DNA from 2 places in the Cellvibrio fontiphilus genome. Region 2 is predicted to be linked to the other one. Evidence: riboswitches for the same ligand, from Rfam matches in the RefSeq annotation. Region 2 holds a riboswitch; the other holds the start of a gene.
What was found. Region 2 has a riboswitch for thiamine pyrophosphate ahead of thiD (bifunctional hydroxymethylpyrimidine kinase/phosphomethylpyrimidine kinase). Riboswitches for the same ligand answer to the same signal wherever they lie in the genome.
Positions count from the first base shown of each region.

Region 1: it holds a riboswitch for thiamine pyrophosphate, as region 2 does, so the genes downstream of both, ACFODX_RS14110 (FAD-dependent oxidoreductase) here and thiD (bifunctional hydroxymethylpyrimidine kinase/phosphomethylpyrimidine kinase) in region 2, are expected to answer to the same signal.

Region 1 is NZ_JBHRTF010000006.1:74,517-77,897, forward strand. Features, by position in the region: gene ACFODX_RS14100 (thiazole synthase) at 1-82, opposite strand, end outside; gene thiS (sulfur carrier protein ThiS) at 84-290, opposite strand; gene ACFODX_RS14110 (FAD-dependent oxidoreductase) at 294-1,439, opposite strand; TPP riboswitch at 1,477-1,603, opposite strand; gene xseA (exodeoxyribonuclease VII large subunit) at 1,706-3,094, opposite strand; gene guaB (IMP dehydrogenase) at 3,251-3,381, shown strand, end outside.
Region 2 is NZ_JBHRTF010000016.1:9,140-12,520, reverse strand. Features, by position in the region: gene thiC (phosphomethylpyrimidine synthase ThiC) at 1-1,013, opposite strand, end outside; gene thiD (bifunctional hydroxymethylpyrimidine kinase/phosphomethylpyrimidine kinase) at 1,027-1,854, opposite strand; TPP riboswitch at 1,959-2,068, opposite strand; gene ACFODX_RS16850 (cation:proton antiporter) at 2,181-3,381, opposite strand, start outside.

The DNA of each region.
Region 1 (3,381 bases), on a different contig from region 2:
AGAGTGCAGTGCCTAATAAAAAACGGCTGGAAAAATGCTCGCCATAGAGAGTGAAATCTTTTTCAGGTGTGGTAATGCTCATATCAGCCTCCGCCCACGGGTTTGACTATATCGATTAAATCGCCTTGCTGGAGCAAGCGTTCGCTGTAGGTGGAGCGCGGTACAAATTCGCCATTGATCGCCACTGCAATTTTGCCATCGCCATAACCCCATCTTGTCAATGCATCGCCAAGTGAGGTATTGATGGCAATTTCGTGCGGCTCATTATTAACGCTTAATTGAATTTTCATAAGTTAATGTCGGTTTAGAATATCTGAAAAAACAGGCTCGCCTCGCTGCAAAACATGCGCGAGAATATTTTCAACGACTGCCGGTGCTAACAAGTATCCGTGGCGGAATAAACCATTGGCCGTGATAAGCCCATTCGCAACGGTGACTTTGGGTAGGTTGTCCATAAATGCCGGGCGCAAATTGCTGTCCATTTCAATAATTCGCGCTTCTGCAAATGCGGGTGACAGCGTATAGAGCGCGCTGCTCAATTCGAGACTAGATTGTAAGGTAACGGGAGAGCGGTCTTCGCTTTCGATTTGTGTTGCGCCTATCACGAAAAAGTTGTCCGGTTTCGGAACTACATAGAGTTGATAGCGAGGATGCATCAGGCGCACAGGGCGCTGCAATTGTATTTCTGTTGTTTGCACATGCAGTGTTTCGCCGCGTACACCGCGCAATTGTTTTAATTGTGGTTTGGCGCCTATGCCGCGACAATCGATCACTAGATCAAAATTTTCGCTGATGCCATCAAAGGAAACTTTGCCGGGAGAAACACTTACCTGACTGTGTTCGCGCAAATGGATATTACTGTGCAAAATCGCTTCACCTAGCTGGTGTAAAAATCGGCGGTTGTGCAAGTGCCCTTCTTCTTCAAGAAATAAGCCATGCTGAAAGTGTTGGCTCAGGTCTGGCTCCAGTTCATGGATCTGCGATTGGGTGACTCGCTGGTAATGGCGACACTCAGGAATAACGAATTTCAATTCCCGTTCAAATTGTTCCAGCTCGGCGGTGTCTTGTGGGTGGGCAACCACTAGGCTGCCCTTATTAAAAAATAATTCGTCGTTGGGTGAGCAAGCGGACGTATCTATTAATTGTTTTACCCACTGCGGCCAATGCCCAAGGGCAAATTGCCCCATGCGATAAACACCCGCATCCGATACAACAGCTTCGCTCAGTGGTGCGACCATGCCGGCGGCGGTGAATGCGGCGGCGCGGTTGGATTGCGGATTGGTGATGGTGAAGCTTCCAGCCTCAAACAGCGTGACATCAATTCCTGCTTGGTTGAGTTGCCAGGCGAGTAGGCGCCCCAATAAGCCTGCGCCAGCAATAGCAATTCGCTCAGGTGTTGAGGTGTTTGTCGCTTCAGTTGTTGTCGATTTGGTTGTCATAGTGCCCCAGTGTCGAGGCGGAGAGCGGGCAATAGCAGTTGCGATGTGCCTTGTTCCCTCCGCAGGTATTAGCCTGTTCAGGTTCTACGGATTGGGCCGAACCCATCTCAGCCTCCGTATGGCTCACCCGCAGGTGAGGCACCAAGGCGCTCCGACAAGAAGTTGGCCAATATACTGGCCGCAAAATTACTTCGCAATCTATACGACTAGTATTTATGAGTAGATCTATCTTTGTAAGTAGATCTATCTGGCTGGGCTTTCATATCTCAGCTATCGGATTTGCTTCTCACTTGTTCCACTCTGCAGATTAATTCACCCTGCGCGAGGCGCGCGCTGATTTCGCTGCCCGGAATCACCTGTTCACTGCTGGTGATAACTTTACGGGTTTGGGAATCGGTGACTAACGCGTAACCTCGCTCCAGGGTGCTAAGCGGATTCAGTGTATTTAATAGGCGCAGGGTTTCGATCAGGTTTTGCTGCTTGCGCTGAAGAATGCGTATTTGTGCCTTGTGCAAGTTTGCGCTGTTTGCGGCAATTCGCTCCTTCAGTTGTTCTAGTCGCAGCTGCGGATGGTGCGCTTGCTGGCGAATCCTAAGTTGCTGCACATTATTTTTGTGGTCCCTCAGTAGCTGTTTGATGTGGTTTTTCAGGCGCAGCTCCAGGTTGTCCAAACGCTGGGCTTGCTGCTCCAGGCGCTCGCGCGGGTGGCGTAAACGTTGCTGTAGGTGATGTAAATGCCGCTGCCACTGCTGTAGTCGCCGCTGCATAGCTTCCTCTAACAACACTTCAAAGCCGATAAATTTATCCAGCCACTCGTCGCCGTCTGGCACCAGCAGCTCGGCCGCTGCAGAAGGTGTGGGCGCGCGCAGGTCGGCGACAAAATCGGCAATGGTAAAGTCAACCTCGTGGCCCACGCCGCAGACTATAGGTAACTGGCTGTTAAAAATCGCGCGGGCGACATTTTCGTCGTTAAACGACCAGAGATCCTCCATCGAGCCGCCGCCGCGGGTGAGTAGCAGTACATCAAATAAACCGCAGCGATTGGCGAGCTCTATCGCCTTGACGATCTGTGGCGCCGATTCTTTGCCTTGCACGGCAACTGGAATCACGGTGACCGGAATGCTCGGGAAGCGCCGTTCCAGTACGCTCAATACATCGCGAATTGCGGCACCGGTGGGCGAGGTAATGACCCCTATGTGTTGCGGCAGTGGTGGCAGGGCTTTTTTGTGCGCCTCGTTAAACAGGCCTTCTTGCGACAGGCGATGTTTGAGTTCGTCAAACGCGCGTTGCAAGGCGCCGCTGCCGGCTTCCTCCATGTGTTCGGCAATCAGTTGGTAGTCGCCACGCCCCTCATACAGGCTGACTCGTGCGCGCAGCAACACATGCTGCCCTTGCTGGGGCTTAAAGCGCACCAGCATGTTGCGATTGCGGAACATGCAGCAGCGCACCTGGGCTTGGTCGTCTTTGAGGGTGAAGTACCAGTGGCCGGAGGAGGGGGTGGAGACATTGGAAAGTTCGCCCTCTACCCACAAAAGTGGCAGGTGGGTTTCCAGCAGTTGGCGCGCGTGGCGATTGAGCTGGCTCACGCTGAAAATCTCGCGCCCGTTATTGGCGGGGCTGCTTGCTGGATCGGCGGTGAAATGTGTAGTTGTCATAGGGTGCCATTCTAGGGGATGCACCCCGCAGGGTATAGCCTTAATCGGCGCCCAGCCGGGTTTGCGACCACTAGATATTGTGGTTTTTGGTTTACCGGCGGCGCCCAAGTCGCTATACTTTCGCGCTTATTTTTCTCCGCTTTGAGGTTGGATGCTATGTTGCGAATTGCTGAAGAAGCCCTCACCTTTGATGATGTGTTATTGGTGCCAGGTTATTCGGATGTCACCCCGAAAGACGTCTCCCTGAAGACTCAGTTGACTCGCAAGATTCAATTAAATATCCCCCT
Region 2 (3,381 bases):
TAGCGCAATAACACACCGGCGTGGATGGTAAAATAATCCACACCCTGCTCTGCCTGCTCGATCAACGTATCGCGGAAAATTTCCCAAGTTAAATTTTCTGCAATGCCGTCTACTTTTTCCAAGGCTTGATAAATAGGAACAGTGCCAATCGGTACGTGCGAATTGCGAATAATCCACTCGCGGGTTTCGTGAATATTTTTACCAGTGGATAAATCCATCACCGTATCAGCGCCCCAGCGTGCACCCCAGGTAAGTTTTTCTACTTCTTCTTCAATGGAAGAACCCAGTGCAGAGTTGCCGATATTGCCGTTAATTTTCACCAAAAAATTACGGCCAATAATCATCGGCTCTAATTCCGGGTGATTGATGTTAGCCGGAATAATCGCACGGCCGCGCGCGACTTCAGCGCGCACAAATTCCGGCGTAATTTCATCGGGAATGCTGGCACCAAAACTCATGCCCTTGTGCTGCTGCCCCAGGTTTTTATATTCAGGCAGCTCACCCAATTCACGCGCCTGTGCCAGCGCCATGTTTTCGCGGATGGCGATGTATTCCATTTCCGGTGTGATGATGCCTTTTTTGGCGTAGTGCATTTGCGACACGTTCATGCCCGGTTTGGCACGGCGCGGTTTGCGCGTGAGGTTAAAGCGCAAGTGCGCAAGTTTGGGGTCATTCAACCGCTCGTTGGTAAACTGTGAGTGGCTGTCCTCCAGAATTTCTGTGTCATTGCGCTCTTCAATCCATGCTGTGCGCACATCGCCCAAACCGGTGCGCAAATCAATTTTTACATTCGGGTCAGTGTAGGGACCGGAAGTGTCATAGACACGCACCGGTGGATTTTTTTCGCCGCCAAAATCCGTTGGCGTATCAGCCAAGGTGATTTCACGCATAGGCACGCGAATATCCGGGCGCGAGCCCTGTACATAAATTTTTTGCGAACCGGTAAAAGGTTGTACCGAGGCTTTATCCACCTCGGCAGATTGACTCAGAATTTTTTCGACGCTGGTATTCATGGTGTCCTCGGTATTAATAAAATTTATAAAAATGATGAACAGGACCTGCACCCTGCCCTATGTGTAATTTTTCAGCATTCAGTAACGCTTGCTGCAAATAATTTTTTGCTTGTTGAACGGATTCACTGAGTGAATATTGTTTGGCTAAACCGGCAGCAATAGCAGATGCCAAAGTGCAGCCAGTGCCATGGGTATTTTTGGTTGCCAAACGCGGCGCTGAAAACGCTTTAACTCCTGCCATTGTGATCAGCAAATCAGTAGCAGACTCACCTTCACCGTGCCCTCCTTTCATCAGCACAGCCTTGGCACCCAGCGCGAGAATTTGCTCGCCTTGTAATTGCATTTGCTCTACATCCGTCGCAATAGGGGTCCCCAACAATACCGCCGCCTCATGCAGATTGGGGGTCACCAAAGTCGCCAGTGGAAGTAATTTTTCGATAAGTGTTTGAATAGCATCTTCTGCCAATAAACGATCACCACTGGTGGCAACCATTACCGGGTCCAATACCAACGGAATCTGCGGATAAGCAGTCAGGGTTTCAGCAACAGCAGCGATAATATCAGCCCTTGCCAACATGCCGGTTTTTATTGCGGACACATGAATGTCGCTTAACACTGAAGTGATTTGCTGCTGCACAAACATCGGCGGAATCGGTAAAACACCTTGCACACCTTGGGTATTTTGAGCCGTCAAAGATGCTATAGCACTGGTGCCATAGACACCGAGCGCTGAAAAGGTTTTTAAATCGGCCTGAATACCCGCACCGCCACCGCTATCACTGCCAGCAATGGTAAGCGCGATGGGAGTTAACTCGGCAGGACTTTGCAGTGGGTGATTCATTGACATTCCGCGATAGATGAATATTGAGTCAAGGCGCGGAGAGGAGAGAGGGAAACCGGGTCACTGTTGGTGCACCTCTTGGGGGCAGCAACAGCGATGATGCAACATGGAAGGCTCTCGTTCCCTACGCCGGTACTAACCGGATCAGGTCGGCGGGTATATCTCAGCTGTATTGCTGGCTTATCGCCTACAAGCAGCACCCCGACAAGAAAAACCGCAGTCTATTGAACTTGGAGAAGGGAGTAAAGGAACCTTTTGGATTAAGCGCAGGGCTGCTTCAGGGTCAAGCCCTCGTGTAATCACGAGGGCTTGCAGCAAGAGTAGGGCTACTCTGATTTTTCTTGCGACTTCAACAATCCAAGCTTGCCGGCAAGCAAGGCAGTTGTAGGTGCCTGAATCAAAATGGTGCCCAGAATAAAGATAAAGGTAATCGCGCCTACCACATCAATACCGGGCACTTTCATGCCCGCCAAAATACCCACCAAAGCCGCCGGGATCACACCGGTTTCGCGCGTCCAGCTCATAAATACCAATTCTTTCCAGGTCCATTTAGCGCGACGATCTGGCCCGGCACAGATGAATACCGTGAGCGGACGAGCGATGAATATAAAGATAAATAGCAGCGCCAAACCAACGCCCAGGTATTCTTTTAACAGATGGAAATCCACCTGCGAGCCAAGCAGGATAAAAATAAACATGCGCATCAAGAGTGCGGTATTTCCTACGTAATCCTCCAAGTATTCATGTTCGTGGTGATCGAGCGGTAAATTAAAAGTCTCTTTGTTTCCGATCATCACACCGCAAGTAAACACCGCCATAAATCCGGACGCGCCAATTTTATCCGCCAGCAAATACACGGTAATCACCGCCAGAATAATTACGAAAGGGGTAACCTCGCGGAAAATACCAAAGCTGTTGTGTGCCATCAAAAACGCTGCGCTATAACCAACTATGGCACCAAGCACCAACCCCATGCCGGCCTCATAAGCCAGCTCACCGAGCGAATGCGTAAGGCTAAAACCCTCGCCTGTACCCATAACATAAGCGACTACCGCAAAAGTAGCAATTGCACCCATAGCATCGTTGAGCGCTGATTCGCTCATTACGGTCTGGGACACACGGTCTTTAATTGGAACCTGTTTAAAAATAGGCACCAGGGTTGCGGGGTCAGTGGATGCAGTCAATGCCCCCAGCACTAATGCAATCCCTATGGGTATTCCAAGCCACACACCGGCATAGGTAATAATCGCACCGGTAATCAAAACACCGAAAGTGGCAATAACGGTAAGAGAAATCCAGATTTCTTTCAGCACCGCAAAACGCAAAGTTGCCCCACCTTCAAACAACAAATAGCAAGCACCAATGGTCAGAATTAACTGATTCATGGTGGAGTCGGCAGGCACGTGCAAAATGCCGCCAATAGTAGGCCCCAAGCCTATTCCGATGAGCAAAAACAGGACTATATCGGGGACTTTAATCTTTTTGGCAATTACGCCCCCCAACAGCCCGGTAAAAATAATGATCCCG